Prosthecobacter debontii: one gene and its partner. The protein of the gene in region 1 interacts with the protein of each later gene in a pairwise test. Links are inferred from orthologs where the notes say so. Each region holds a gene or a part of one and is shown on either strand. Other genes may lie near its edges.

Region 1 (7,131 bases):
CTCTGGATTTCACCCAGACCATACGCGGGGTTGTCGGGAGGCAGCGAGGCGGGTCGAGCGCCAGTGTAATAAAAATGCAGGGCTCCACCAAACCTACACCACTGAAGTAGAGCCATACGCACACCCGGCGATACCTTTTGCCACTCCAGGTCCGTCAGCATGATGAAATCAAAACCGCTTAGACCTAACCAATCCTCCGGCAAATCTTCCGCCGTGAATCGGCTGCCAAAAATCGATTCGCCGTAATAGCGACTGCCCGCTTTGTTCAGCTTTTCGACCTCCTCCTCCAGCGCGGATAGACTGCCATCCGCCAATGGTTTGCTAATCGCGACCGCTGCAAATTCACTGACGCGGTTATCATAGGCCGAAAACTTCCTCACCTCGCCTCCAGAGAATTCGATGTTCAGCGCATGGCCGTTGTTGCCATAGCCAGAGCCATTGCTGTAATTCGCCACCAACGGCACCAGAAAGACTGCTGATTGGGTGGAAGCAGCAGGCACGGGGAGATTCAACGTGCTCACATGGCTCTGTTTGCGCCGATAGTCCTGCGTTTCAGAACTGAATTGAAATCGCCAGACACTGTCGGCCGACGCTCCATTGGTGGCAACGATCCGCACCGGGGCATAACCTGCCGGCGGCATCGGATCAAAGACGCTGCGGATGGCCAAGCGAGAACCTAGGCCTTTGTCCAAAAAATCATCGGTAATGACGTCCTGTGAGTGAGCATGGGCCACCCAGCCGAGACTAACCATAAGAAACCAGTGTTTCATGCCGCCTCCTTCAGGGTTTTAGGCACACTCAGTTTCTGCACCGGCACTTCGGCCAAGATGGCCCGCACCACGGAGGCACTGCTGCGCCCATCCATGCGTGCGGCATAGTCCAGCAACACACGATGGTTCAGCACCGCCGGAGCCAGGGCTTGCACATCTTCGAAACTCGCGTTGGGCCTGCCATGCATTAAGGCACGCGCCTTGACTGCGGAAGCCAAGCTCAAGGCAGCTCGCGGGCTAGCTCCATAGCGCACTCCTTCAGCGGCTTTGGATTGCCCCGGATGCGTGGCATCGACAATGCGAGCGATGTAATCCGCCACAATCTCCGGCAGAAAAATGCGCCGTGCGGTCTGTTGAATCTGAGCAAACTCTTCTCGTGTCGTGATGGCCGGCACCTCCGGCTCCATCCCCAACTCACGATTTGCCACGATGCGTGCCAGCACCTCCGCGCTGTTGCGCAGCACCTCCAGCTTGAAAAGGAAGCGGTCCACCTGCGCCTCCGGCAGCGGATAGGTGCCTTCCAGTTCAATCGGGTTCTGGGTTGCCAAAACAAAGAAGGGATCTGGCAAGGTGTGCGTGTGGCCGAGCACGGTGACACGTCGTTCCTGCATCGCTTCCAGCAAAGCCGATTGCGTCTTGGGTGAAGCGCGATTGATCTCATCCGCCAGGAGTAGGTTGGTAAAGATCGGCCCCGGCTGGAAGACAAACTCACGACGGCCCTCCACTTCCTGAAGCACTGGATTGCCCGTGATGTCTCCCGGTAGCAGATCGGGCGTGAATTGCACCCGGCGTGTGGTGAGGTTGAGGGCTTTGGCCAAGCCTTTCACCAGCTCCGTTTTGCCCAGTCCTGGCAGGCCCTCTAGCAGCACATGTCCACGAGCGATCACCCCGCAGAGCACGAGGTCAATCAACTCCTCCTGACCAAACAACACTTCATTGAGCGCTTGCCTCAATGCCGCGATGGAATTCACCGCAGACTGAATTTCGCCATCCATCTCATAAGGGTCCGACATCGCCGGAGAATTAAGCAGTGAGAAGGGTGGTGAGTCGAGGGGAAAAGCGGGATTGTGATTAAGCCTGCTTTTTGGCCCGCTTCTTCCGCTCAGGAGCCAGCGTCATCTGCGGTGTCACCTTGATTCCCATGCGCTTATAGAAGTCCAGCATCTTAGCTGTGGCACGCTGATGAGCTTCCAGGCCAATCCGTGTGGATTCTAAAATAGGGCGCGGTGGAGTTTCCATAAGCTTGGTTTGCTGAATCCAGTGCTGAACCGTGTCTGCTGTATCCTGCTGAGAGTTAAGAATTTCAACCGAAGGTGGCGAGGTATTGTCCCACAGATGCCACTCGTCGGCAAGAGGCAGGTAGTCCTCCACGAAATGCCGCAAGCTGCGCTGAAACCTACGCTCAACATCGGCATCCGGCACATGGTGACCACCCAGGCCGACACGCAGACGCACCCGTTCAATGGCCTGCTGATACGATCCAATCGTCAGGTAATGCAGCACAAACCGATAGCCCAGTTCCTTGGCCCGCCGAATAAGAGAGACGTAGGTTTTACCGCTGAGGGTGGACTCAATGGCAAAACTGGCTTTGGCCACTAGCAGACCTTCGACCTCATCCAATAAGAGCCGCCCAGCCTTGAAAGCAACCAAGGTAGGATCCAGCGGAGACAATCCCTTGGCAATCTCATCCGCATTGAGAAAGCGTTTAATCCCAATCGAAGGCAACAACTCACGGGAAAAGGTTGTCTTCCCGGCACCATTGCAACCGCCGATGATGTAGAGGACAGGAGGCGCCATAGGTAGGTGTTCGCATACCCATGGAAGCGATGCAATCCCTCACTTCTTCACCTGACGCTGGCGCACGGCTTCAAACAAACTCACTCCTGTCGCCACGGAGACGTTCAGGCAGGGCACTCGGCCTGAGCCTGACATGGGGATGCGAGCGAGGAAATCGCAATGCTCACCGGTGAGGCGGCGCATGCCGTCACCTTCCGCGCCCATGACGATGGCGATCGGGCCTTTCAGATCGATGTCGTAGAGTGACTGGTTCGTTTCATCGGCGGTGCCGACGATCCAGATGCCGAGCTTTTTCAGCTTTTCCATGGCCCGAGCGAGGTTGGTCACTCGCACCAGCGGCACGTTTTCCGCGCCCCCGCAGGAGACGCGCATCACGGTCTCCGAGATGGGTGCGGATTTGTCTTTGGGCATCACCACACAGGTGCAGCCAGCGGCATCGGCGGTGCGCAGGCAGGCCCCCAGATTATGCGGGTCCTGGACGCAGTCCAAGATGAGCACCAGAGGGCTTTCCACGCCTTCCATGAGGCTGCCCAGATCATCTTCATCATACACCCGGATTTGTCCCGTGCTGGAAGACGAGTGACGATTTTGACGGGCGGTTGGAGGCGGCTTGGGCATGAGCAGAGATGAAATGTTCAATGCCCCTCCGCAAACACTTTTGACAAAGGAAAGACCGGACCGCTCTCCAATGAAATACGGATGGTCTCATAAGGTTTTTTTAGCGATTCAGATCAAACAATCATACAACCACATTTGGCAGCCAGGTCGAACGGTTGGTGCCTCCCGGTAAATCTGTGACGGATTTGTCATCTAAACATCGGAGGCACCCAAACACCGAATAACCATAACTGTCATGATTAACTCTTCGATTCCCGCTGCCAATTTGGCCAGAAAGAGGAAAAACCCTTCTAGATTATGGGTCCCCAAAACACTGCTAGGCAGTTGCTTTCTTCTATCATCTCTAGCACTTTTGACTAAAGAAAGCCAAGCTCAGACCCAATTTTGGAATGGCAGCTCCAGTGTTAACTGGGAGGATGCTAACTGGTCACCCGATACCACTGGTGCCGTGAACCAAAACCTCTCTGCCGGGGCCGATGTGGTTTTCTCCGTCACGGGCATTATCCCAGCAAATCAAAACACCGTCTTGACGGCAGATACTGAAATTTCTAGCCTCACCATCAATGATCCTGTGGCGGTCGGCATCAGCGGGACAGGCACCTTGACCATCTCTGGGACAGGCGTGTTGCCTGCGATTCAAGTGAATGCCCTCGCGGGGCTGGTGACCATCGGGTCTGACCTCGTGCTGGCAAGTGGATCTGACACCATTGAAGTGAACAATATCGATGGCCTGGTCATCAGTGGCATCGTCTCAGGCAGCGTTGGCTTGGTCAAAGACGGCGGCAGTTTATTGCTTCTGTCTGGAGATAATATTTATACGGGTGCCACGCTCGTCGCAGATGGCACTCTGCGGATCGGTGATGGTTCCGGAGGTTCCATTGCCAGCAGCTCGCTCGTGACTGTGGATGCAGGGGCCACGCTGGAAATCAATCTGGCGGATGGGGGCATCTGGAGCAACAACATCCTCAACAACGGCGACGTGCGCTGGATTTCAGCCGGGACCAATACCCAGGCAGCAATTAGCGTGATCAGTGGCACGGGTGATGTGGAAATTGACACCTTGGACACCGTAGTGCTGCTAGGCACTAACACCTACACCGGGGCCACGGTGGTCACCAGCGGCACCCTGCAAGTCGGCGATGGCAGCAGCGGCTCCCTCAACGATGCCTCGGATGTGACGGTGAATCCCGGCAGCGAACTCCACATCAACCTCGCCGAAGGGGGCATCTGGAGTAACGACATCCTCAACAATGGTGAAGTCCACTGGATCTCCGCCAACACCAATACCCAAGCGGCCGCCAGCGTCATCAGCGGCGCGGGCAGCATGGAAATCACGGGCACAGGCACGACCATCCTTCTGGGCACCAACACCTTTGCCGGTGGCACTTTGATCAATACCCCCGGCACGGTGCTGGTGGGGAATCCGCTTCCTCTGGCTCTGACCTCCACGGCCTTTGGCACCGGCACCTTAGAGATCCAGCAGGGCACTGTGGACACGCTGGATGGCCAGATTCTTCAAATCAATGTCGGCGGATTCGTGCAAAGCGGCGGCGAGCTCAGCCTGCACCTGCAAGGCACCGCTTTAGGGACCTACACTCACTTCAATGTGACTGGCACAGGCAATCTCACGGGCGGTATCGTCACCCTGTATGATGATACCGGCACCTATGTCCCTGAAGCGGCCTGGAATGGCAATCCAACAGGCGATTCCCAGACCATCATTCAAACCACGGGCGGACTGACAGGCTCCTTTGCCTCCAACTTCCCCGTGGCCACCATCTACAATACAGAGTTCGATCAGACCTTCGTTTACAGCCAAGGAGACACGCTGCTTTATCCCACGATCACTTATGATGTGAATGCCGCCACAGTGAATTGGGTGCGTGATCCCTACACCTCCGTGCCGGGCCTAACCTCCAATCAAACATCCGTGGCCGTGGGGCTCGAAGGTTTTGCAGCGCTGAATGCCGGGAATGCAGGAGGCTTGCTCACCTTCCTCAACGGCCAAGCTATCGGCACCTTGGCAGCCGCCTATGAACTGATCGCCCCTGAGGAGATGACGGCCATCTTCCAGATGGGTTTTCACGCGGCAGAAATTCAGGCCGATAGCATCATCCAACATCTGGACTATGTGCGCATGGGTGCCAGAAGACCCATGGGGGATAAAGAGAGCCAGACCATCACGGCCTCCGCCGGTGGAAAATCTGTGGAGGAACCTGCCCCAGCTTATCAAAGCCAGGAAAGCCGGTGGAACATGTTCTTCCAGGGTCTGGGAGGCAATGCCAACGTCGGCAGCACCTCCAATGCCGCAGGCTATGACTTCGACATGTTCGGTGCCATGATCGGTGCCGACTATCTGGTCAACGAGAGCCTGGCTCTGGGCATCATGGGCGGTTACATGAATATGGACACCAGCTTGGTCAACGGCGGTGACATTGAGGCCGACAGCTATCGTGCGGCTTTCTACGGCACTTACTTCAAAGGTGGCTTCTATCTCGATGGTCTGCTCGGCCTTGCCTACAACAGTTATGACACGGATCGCACGGGTCTGCTCGGCAGCGCCACGGGAGACACCAATGGCTGGGAGTTTACTTCCATGCTGAACACCGGTTATGATTTCCGTGTGGGTGCCCTTTCCCTCGGTCCAGTGGCATCCGTCGCTTACACGCGGGTGCAAATGGACGGCTTCCGGGAATCCGGTTCCTTAGCTCCGCTGAGCTATCGCGATCAAGATCAGGAATCTCTGCGCACCAATCTGGGTGCCCGCATCAGCTATACCATCCCAGCAGGGCGTGCCCGCATCATTCCACAAGCTCGGGTGACTTGGCAGCATGAGTTCATGGATGCGACGCAATCCATCGAGTCCTCCTTCTCCGGTGGCCCTGGCCCATCCTTCACGGTGGATGGCCCTGAAATGGGACGCGACGCCGCGATTGTGACGGCAGGATTGACCGTGCAGTTCAATCCCGCCGTGGCGGCCTATGCGTTCTACACAGGCCAGCTTGCACGCTCAAACTACGAGTCGCACAACGTGGCCGTGGGTGTCCGCATCAGCTTCTGATTGCGTCCCTTCAGCATCGGTCACCTCATCATCCGGCCATCCTGAAAGGGGTGGCCGGATTTTTGTTTTTTTACTGCACGGCTTATTCCGTCACCACGTCATAGACCAGCAGCTTCTTCGCCACGGGTTTGAGCGTGTCTGCCACCGCTTTCACATGCACGGGATGCTTTTCATAGGTGCTCAGGTCCGCAGCATTGGCAAAGCGCATGACCAACCCGACATCGAAGCTGTCATCCACCACGGGCCGCTCGCTGGCCAGAGGGGTGCCCACGCTCAGGTGCTGGATCTCAGGGATCTCGCGCTGGAATTTTTTCGCTGCAGCAACCACAGCCGCACGATCCGCTGCATTCCCCGGTTTCTTCAGCCACACTAGGACGACATGCTCCACCTTGCCTTTGGAGGTGACTTCATGACCCAGCGGGCAGGAGGTGCAGGAGGCCAATAAGCTGAGAGCGAGAAGGGAGGCGAAAGCAGTGAGTTTTTGCATAACAGGTCCAAGTTTGAACAAAGTCTCCAGCGGCGTCGAGTGTGTTTTAGGCGCGTCTTGTTTTTCCTCAGTCGTGCGTTTGGATGAAAACCCGCTGATCAAAGGCGTTATTTAACCGATCTCTCAGGCTGCTCCCCCACTTCACTCATGAAATCCTTTTCCCTCGTCTGCGTCTTGATGGCCGGGTCATTGCTGGCTCAAGAACCTGCCACGTTTGACCGGCTGACCTTTCACACCGAGCCAAAGCCTCTAGCAGCTCAGGCGGTAACGAGCGATTGGCCACGCGTGTTGGGGCCTCATGACGATGCCTCCTCACCCGAGACCCACCTGCTGAAAGCTTGGCCTGAATCCGGTCTCACTAAGGTCTGGGAAGTGGCTGTGGGTGAAGGCTACACCTC
Region 2 (7,208 bases), on another replicon or contig:
CATCAAGGCAGCATGCGAGTCCGTGCCCTCTTTGCCTGGAGCGGCATCGCCCAGCAGCTGCTGAGAGCGGTGGAGGACCGGCTGCACACGGATGTTGCTGCCCCGGAAACAGCAGACTGGAGCAGCACGATGTGGCGACAGAACGTGGAGATTTAAAGCCGCACCTACCCTTCGATTTACTAGGCCCCCTTTGCTATGACTTCGACCATCAAGCTTTTTTGTGCCGATCTCGATGGCACTCTTCTCGGCAAGCCGGATTCCACCCTGCTTTTCAAACAGATTTGGGAGACCATTCCCGAAGCCACCCGACCGGTTTTGGTTTACAATACCGGGCGTCTGCTTCAGGACGCTCTGCGCACCATTCAGCGCTCTGACCTCCCGCTCCCTCAATATCTCATCTGCGGTGTCGGCACCACCATTTACGATATGCAGAAGCGTAGCGTGATGCGGGAGTTTGCCGAAATCATGAGCGAGAACTGGGACCGCGAGCGGGCAGAGCAGGTTGTGCTCGGCATCACCAACGCCGTGCGCCAACCCGGCCAGTTTCAAAATGCCTTCAAGTCCAGCTGGTATCTTCATCAGGCTCCCGTAGAGCAGATCACCCTCCTGGAGAAAAATCTGGTGGATGCCGGTCTGGAAGTCGTCGTCGTTTACTCCAGCAGTCGTGACTTGGATATCCTGCCCAAATACGCCAACAAGGGCAATGCTCTGGAATGGCTGCTGAGGCATCTAGCACTGGCAGGCCATGAGGCCCTCGTCGCCGGTGACTCGGGAAATGACAGTGCCATGTTTCAGATTCCCGGTGTGCGAGGCATCGTGGTCGAAAATGCCCAACCCGAGTTGGTGGAGGCAACGCTCGGCCAGGAATGCTTCCGTGCCCAACGCATCTGTGCCGATGGAGTGCTGGAAGGCCTGTTCCATTATGGCGTCATTCCGAATGTCTGCTCGCTCGAAGCGACCCATGAACCCCGGCATCGACACTTCGAGCCAGAGATCCGCCAACTGCTCAATGAAGCATCTCCGGAGGCACTGACGCCGGAAGATCGTGCCTATCTTCAGACCGCCTACCAGAAAGCCATCGCCGCGCTGAAGAAGAATATTACGCCCATGGGTTTCTCGGCCTGTTCGCTGGATGACAACGAGACTCGCGGCACGGATGCCAACTATCGCAGCGTCTGGGCCCGCGATGGGGCCATCACCATCATCGCCTCATTGAGCCTTGATGATCCTGACATCCGTAACTGCCAGCGGCAGACTCTGCGCACGCTTCTTTCTCAAGCCTCCCCGCACGGTCAAATCCCCGCCAACGTGCGAATCGCCGACGGTGCGCCGGACTACTCAGGCGTCGGCGGCATCTGCTCCATCGATGGCGGGTTATGGGTCATCATCGCGGCTTATGAATACTATCGCGTCACCCGTGAGACCTCCTTCATCCGCGAGCACTTGCCCATCCTGCAGCGTGCCATGGACTGGCTGACCGCCCATGATTCAAACTACGATGCCCTTCTCGAGATCCCCGAAGCAGGTGATTGGACCGATCTGTTTGGACGGTCTTACAACGTCTTGGTGGATCAGATCATCTGGTATCGCGCCAACATCGCCTTTGGCCGCCTGCTAGAGTCCTTGGGGCAAAGCAAACGCGCTGGGGAATACCTGCGCTGGTCACAGAGCATCAAGATGGCCATCCTCCAGAGATTCTGGCCGACTACTGCCCTGAGCCCCAATAGCACGCGCACCTTTGCCGACATGCAGTTTAGCCTGGGAGACACCGCCTATCTGTTGGCCCAAGTTACCCCCTTCGACTTCAACTGGCGCTGCGATGTCTATGGCAACATCCTGGCCTTCCTATTCAACGTCCTCGATGTAGAACGTGCCCGCCATGCCTTCCGTTTCATGTGGGGGGTCGGGGTGAATGAACCGTTCCCAGTGACCAATCTCTATCCCGTGGTAGCGCCAGGCGATCCCGACTGGAAGCCCTACTACGCCGTCAATCTGCTGAATCTACCCAACCACTACCACAACGGGGGCATTTGGCCATTCATCGGGGCCAAGTGGGTGCAATTCATCGTCCGTCTTGGAATGCGCCCCCTGGCCCTGCAAGAACTCCTGAAACTGGCGCGCCTGAACCAGCGTGGCGTGCAAGGCGAGTGGGAGTTCAATGAATGGGCCCACGCACGCACTGGCAACCCCATGGGGAAAGCCTATCAGGCGTGGTCTGCCGCCGAGTTCATTCTGGCCTGTCATGAGGCCGGTCTGGATGAGAATTGACGGCAAATCCCTCCCACTTTGGATTGCAGACTCCAGAGTCTTTTTTTACACCGTAGGAAGCGCTCCAATGAGAAGCTAGTCCATGGCACGGAATTTGCCTCTTTTCTGACAAGCCAAACTGCTTGACCGGTTCCTCGGAAACGGGCTTACTGATCACGTTAGAAATGGCCCGCCCGTTCTTTTCTAGCGTGTCATTCGCGTCTGCTGCGAATCCCTTTCAGTTTGCTTTCCCATTTCTGCATGAATGTTTTTTCCCCCCGGTCCTTTCTTCTCAAGCTCATCCTGGGTGCGGCTTTCCTTCTGGCACCACTGGTTCAAGCCTTCGATACGGTGATTCTCGATCCGGGTCATGGTGATTTCGACCGCGGAGCCGCCATCGGTTATGTCTATGAAAAGCATTTGGCCTTGGATACAGCACGCCGGGTGGAGCAGCTTCTGAGAAAAGCTGGTCTGAAGGTCATCATGACTCGGAGCCGTGACGTCTTTATTCCGCTACAAGACCGCTCCGCAGCCGGGAATCGCTACGGCAATGCGATCTTCGTCAGCATTCATTACAATTATAACCGAGGAGGCAGTGGAAGTGGCGTGGAAACGTTCTACCACCATTCCAAAGGCTACACGCTGGCCGCTTATATCCAGGCCTATCTGGTGCAGCGCACCCACATGAGCAATCGGGGCGTCAAACACGCCAGTTTCCATGTCATCCGAAAAACTGAGCGCAATCCCGCAGTGCTGGTGGAATGTGGCTTCGTTAGCAATCCCACGGAACGAGCTCGCATGATGACTGGAGAATTTCGCTCTAAAATTGCCGAGGGCATCGCCCAGGGGATTGTCGCCTACCGCAAGGCCAAATAACTTTTTCAACGACCGCCATGCTGGTGACTTGCCGCCAGATGCAGGAGATGGAGAGCCGAGCTTTTGCCTCTGGCCTTGATGCTGCTGACCTTATGGAGCAAGCCGGGCAGGGCATTGCCAGGGTTGTGCACCAGTTTTTTCCCGCGGCCGGCACTTTGATCCTCTATCTAGGCTCTGGCAACAATGCCGGTGACGCACTGGTGGCCGCGCGTGAATTGCAGGGCGATGGCTGGGACGTAAAGATCCGGGCCAGTGTCCCCCTGGATGAGATGAAGCCTTTGCCGAAGAAGCACTGGCGGAGCTTAGGGCGTGCCGAGGTCCTGGAATCTGCGCCCACGGCAATGAGCAGGACACCCATCGTGCTATTGGATGGTCTGGTAGGCATCGGAGCCCGAGGGCCTCTTCGCCCCAGACTGCGTGAACTGGCCGCCGAGATGAACTCGCTACGCCCACGATCAGGTGCACAAACCGTCGCGATAGACATCCCTTCGGGGCTCGATGGCGATGCAGGGATTCCTGAAGCGGACTGTGTTATGGCTGATATCACGGCCACGATCGCCGTGCCCAAGCTGGGTCTCTTGGCAGACTCAGCCATTCGGCATGTAGGGCGGCTCGCTCTGGTCCCTCTACCTTCGCTTGTGGCTTTTGCTGAAGGCGAATCTTTAGACAGCTCAGACCTGATTACGCCTTCACAATTGAGGCCCTGGCTGCCACGTCGGGCCTTTGATATGCATAAAGGCCAAGCGGGGCGCGTGGGCATCATGGCAGGTTCTCGAGGTTATTTCGGGGCGGCTCAACTTGCCTGCCACGCAGCACTCAGAGCAGGAGCCGGGCTGGTAACATTGCTGGTGAAACCTGATGCTTATGACATCCTCGCTCAACGTGTGCCTGCGGAAGTGATGGTCAAACCGGTGAAAGACTATCGGGAAGCACTGGACCTACGTTTTGATGCCCTAGCCATCGGCCCTGGGCTAGGCCTGACCTATCAGGACGAATATCTGGACGTGATTCAGCAGAGCACGGTGCCGATGCTGCTGGATGCGGATGCGCTGACAGCGTTGGCCTCTCATCCGGAGATTCTTTCCAAGGTCCAAGCGCCGTGCCTGTTAACCCCGCATCCAGGAGAAATGGCTCGGCTCATGCCTGAGGGCGGCGTTCTCAGCCGCGCTGACCAAGCCGAAACTTGGGCTCAAGCCCACCTTCAGCAAACCCTGCTTCTGAAAGGTTCTCGCACCGTCATCGCCCATGCCGGCGAACACACACGGTTCAACACCACAGGTCATCCAGGCATGGCCACGGGAGGTATGGGGGATGTGCTGACGGGTGTTTGCGCCGCCCTGCTGGGACAGGGCCTAACCACCTATCACACGGCAGCGCTGGGCGCTTGGTTGTGTGGTAGAGCGGCAGAGATTCATGCCCTTTCGCAGGCCCAGGAAAGCACCCTGCCCACCGATGTCATTCAATGCTTGGGTCAAGCTTGGCAGGGTATTGTGACAGGAGAGGTCTTTTAAGTCGAAGACAGACTCATTATGTCCATTCACTCATTTCGTAGAGCGTGGGATTGCGGACTGGCTGGCGATTGCCTGACATGATCTTTTTCACCTGTGCAAAGAGTACATCCCCCTCGGCTCCAGCCATGTCTCCGAAGGTGGCCTCCAGTTTTTCAGGGTCTTCACCCGCCTCGAGCCGCTTCACCATTTCACGGAGTTCTGAAGGTGTTTTATCACCCATGATATCCGTCATTTTTCTCATGAAATGCCCAAGCTGCTTAGGATCGGGATTCTCGGCATCAAGCACTCCCATTTCAACCTCCATATCCGCCATCAGGGCATCCATCTTGGCATCATCTAGGCCTGCAAAGGGGTCCCCCTCAGTTGCCTCCTGGGCATTGCCGACAATGGCGAAGCGAGAGACTTGCTTCACCATCTGAAACGCCGGGTTGTCAGGACACTTGGGCACCTTGCTGCGATAAGCTAAGCTGCGGGCCAAAAACTGATACACCGTGTGGTTTTCCGGGCAGTAAAACTCGTAGATCGGCATGGCTTCAGGAAAGATCGCGGTTAACCGATAAAGCGGACCTGCCCATCTGGCAACGATCACTCAGTCGCTTTGAGGCCGTCCTCAATTCGAGAGCGTACTTTTTCATCAGCAGGCTGAAGATCACGGGCTTTTTCAAAGTATTCACGTGCCTTGGTCGGCTCATGCATTTTCAGATACACTTGGCCGATGTGTTCAATGATTTCAGCATCCTCAGGCTGGAGTTCTTTGATCAATCCCACTGCCCGCTGCAACTCCGTCAAAGCACGTGGATATTGACCTGTCTTGTAAAGCCACCAGCCAAGACTATCCACATACGCAGGATTATCAGGCATGAGGTCATTGGCATGCCGAATCAACTCGCCTGCTTTTTCCAGATGACGGTCCAGCTCCAGCCACATGTAGCCGAGATAGTTCATCGTATTGGCCGCGGCTTCGACATCATCTTTGGGCGTCAACGTGATGGATTTCTCAAAGATCTTGCCCGCGTCTTCGTGACGGCCTCCGCGCTCGAGAGTCATGCCATACTGAAAGTAGAAGCGATGATTGATGAGCTCGCCCTGGCTGTTGGAAGCGAGGCTATCAGCCTTCTCGAAGGATTGTATCGCCTTGTCCCATTGCTGAAGGGAACGTAGCGCTAAGGCCGCCTGCACATGAAACATGGCTTGGTCAGGGAAAAGCTTGATGCTGCGCTGAGACAACTGCACCACTTTTTCAAAGAGTTGGGCGCGCAGCATCAACTCCCCGAGATAAAGGTAATCATCCCCTTCTCCTCCCCCGAGCTGAATGGCGGCTTCATAATAGGTCGAGGCCTTGTCAAACTGATCTCGTGCCTCATAAGCGCTAGCCAACAGGCGTAACTGCTCGACATCATGCGGATCGGTCTGCACCACGGCTTCGAGTTCAGCCAATGCTTTGTCTTTATCACCGAAAGCATCGTGCAACCGATAGAGGAGCTTGCGGGCCTGGAGATTACCGTTTTGAGCCACCATCTTTTCACACAGGGCTCTAGCTTCCTCCAGTTGGTTGCTCAGAAGGTAGTATTGAGCCACCTCCATCTGAACAGCTTCATTTTTTACGCCTGGAGCACTTCTCAGCGCCTTTGCATAGAAAGCATTGACCCGCTTAGCGTGTTCTTCACGCATCTCCGTCTGCCCCAAAGGCCAAACCTGCTGAGCCGCTCGCCCTAAAGTGAGCCAAAAATCTGCCTTGGAGACCGTCTGACCCAATGCCTTGTCCAGAATGGCCATGGCGGCATCACGGTCGCCCTGCGTGAGATAGGTCACGGCAGCAAAGCCGTAAACCTGAGCATTTTGGGGAAACTTTTGCAGCGCTGTTTCCAGGGTCTGACGAGCTCGATCATTCTCGAAAGGATCGTCGGGGGCGTAAGTTGCACAAAAACGCGCCAGATTGAGATAGGGCTCCGGGATACCCGGGCTGATTTCTACGGCTTTTTGTAGAATCACCAAGGCCTCTTGGCGTCCACGGAAGCTATACGCCAACTCAGCCGTATGCATGGCTAAATCAGGATTGGCTGGATCAACAGCCAGGGCCGCCAGATAATGATCCAAGGCCTCCCGAAGCTTTCCGGTATTTTCAAACTGAAGCGCACTGGAATAATGCGCCAGAGCCGCCGCCACACGCTCACCTCCCGGCTGGAGCTGGAACGCCTGCGGGCTTGAAAGGGGTGGAAAAGACAAATCCGCCTGCTCCATGGACTGACGTGCACCTCCACAGAGGGGCAACATTAGGCCGAGCAGGCAGACTCGAAGCGGGTAAAAACCGCCAGACATGGCACCCCCGTTAGCGAATCGAACAGTTCTCTTCGCGAAACGGAGGCACATCATGTGACCGAGGTTAGCGCTTAGGACTTATAGCGCAAACGCTTCTTGTGGCGGTTCGCACGCATGCGCTTCTTACGCTTGTGCTTATTGATTTTAGTCTTTCTGCGCTTTTTCAGCGATCCCATGTCTGTGTTCTCCTGTTTTCTTGTGGTATCCCTTAAGGGATGACTTTGTTCAGCGGGTATTCCACGATGCCCTCGGCAC

What was found.
Region 2: the proteins of rlmB (region 1) and B5D61_RS15725 interact in binary tests that used the Escherichia coli proteins (3 or more experiments, as listed by UniProt). The link is inferred for Prosthecobacter debontii from one-to-one orthologs.

The regions. Positions count from the first base shown.
Region 1 is NZ_FUYE01000001.1:470,122-477,252, reverse strand. What follows is about bases 1,397-4,215. They hold rlmB (23S rRNA (guanosine(2251)-2'-O)-methyltransferase RlmB), read right to left. Parts: upstream 3,186-4,215; coding sequence 2,607-3,185; downstream 1,397-2,606. Other genes in these bases: B5D61_RS01990 (autotransporter family protein), read left to right, coding at 3,538-4,215; B5D61_RS02000 (ATPase), read right to left, coding at 1,842-2,567; B5D61_RS02005 (AAA family ATPase), read right to left, coding at 1,397-1,783. In the rest of the region: B5D61_RS02010 (hypothetical protein), read right to left, coding at 1-770; more of B5D61_RS02005, read right to left, coding at 767-1,396; more of B5D61_RS01990, read left to right, coding at 4,216-6,246; B5D61_RS01985 (Dabb family protein), read right to left, coding at 6,329-6,733; B5D61_RS01980 (outer membrane protein assembly factor BamB family protein), read left to right, coding at 6,881-7,131. UniProt on the Escherichia coli protein: Specifically methylates the ribose of guanosine 2251 in 23S rRNA.
Region 2 is NZ_FUYE01000010.1:146,825-154,032, forward strand. What follows is about bases 2,492-5,387. They hold B5D61_RS15725 (NAD(P)H-hydrate dehydratase), read left to right. Parts: upstream 2,492-3,140; coding sequence 3,141-4,634; downstream 4,635-5,387. Other genes in these bases: B5D61_RS15720 (N-acetylmuramoyl-L-alanine amidase family protein), read left to right, coding at 2,509-3,123; B5D61_RS15730 (FmdB family zinc ribbon protein), read right to left, coding at 4,651-5,163; B5D61_RS15735 (tetratricopeptide repeat protein), read right to left, coding at 5,220-5,387. Also shown: B5D61_RS15710 (glycosyltransferase), read left to right, coding at 1-156; B5D61_RS15715 (HAD-IIB family hydrolase), read left to right, coding at 196-2,268; more of B5D61_RS15735, read right to left, coding at 5,388-6,953; B5D61_RS27085 (AURKAIP1/COX24 domain-containing protein), read right to left, coding at 7,025-7,129; hisG (ATP phosphoribosyltransferase), read right to left, coding at 7,162-7,208. UniProt on the Escherichia coli protein: Bifunctional enzyme that catalyzes the epimerization of the S- and R-forms of NAD(P)HX and the dehydration of the S-form of NAD(P)HX at the expense of ADP, which is converted to AMP.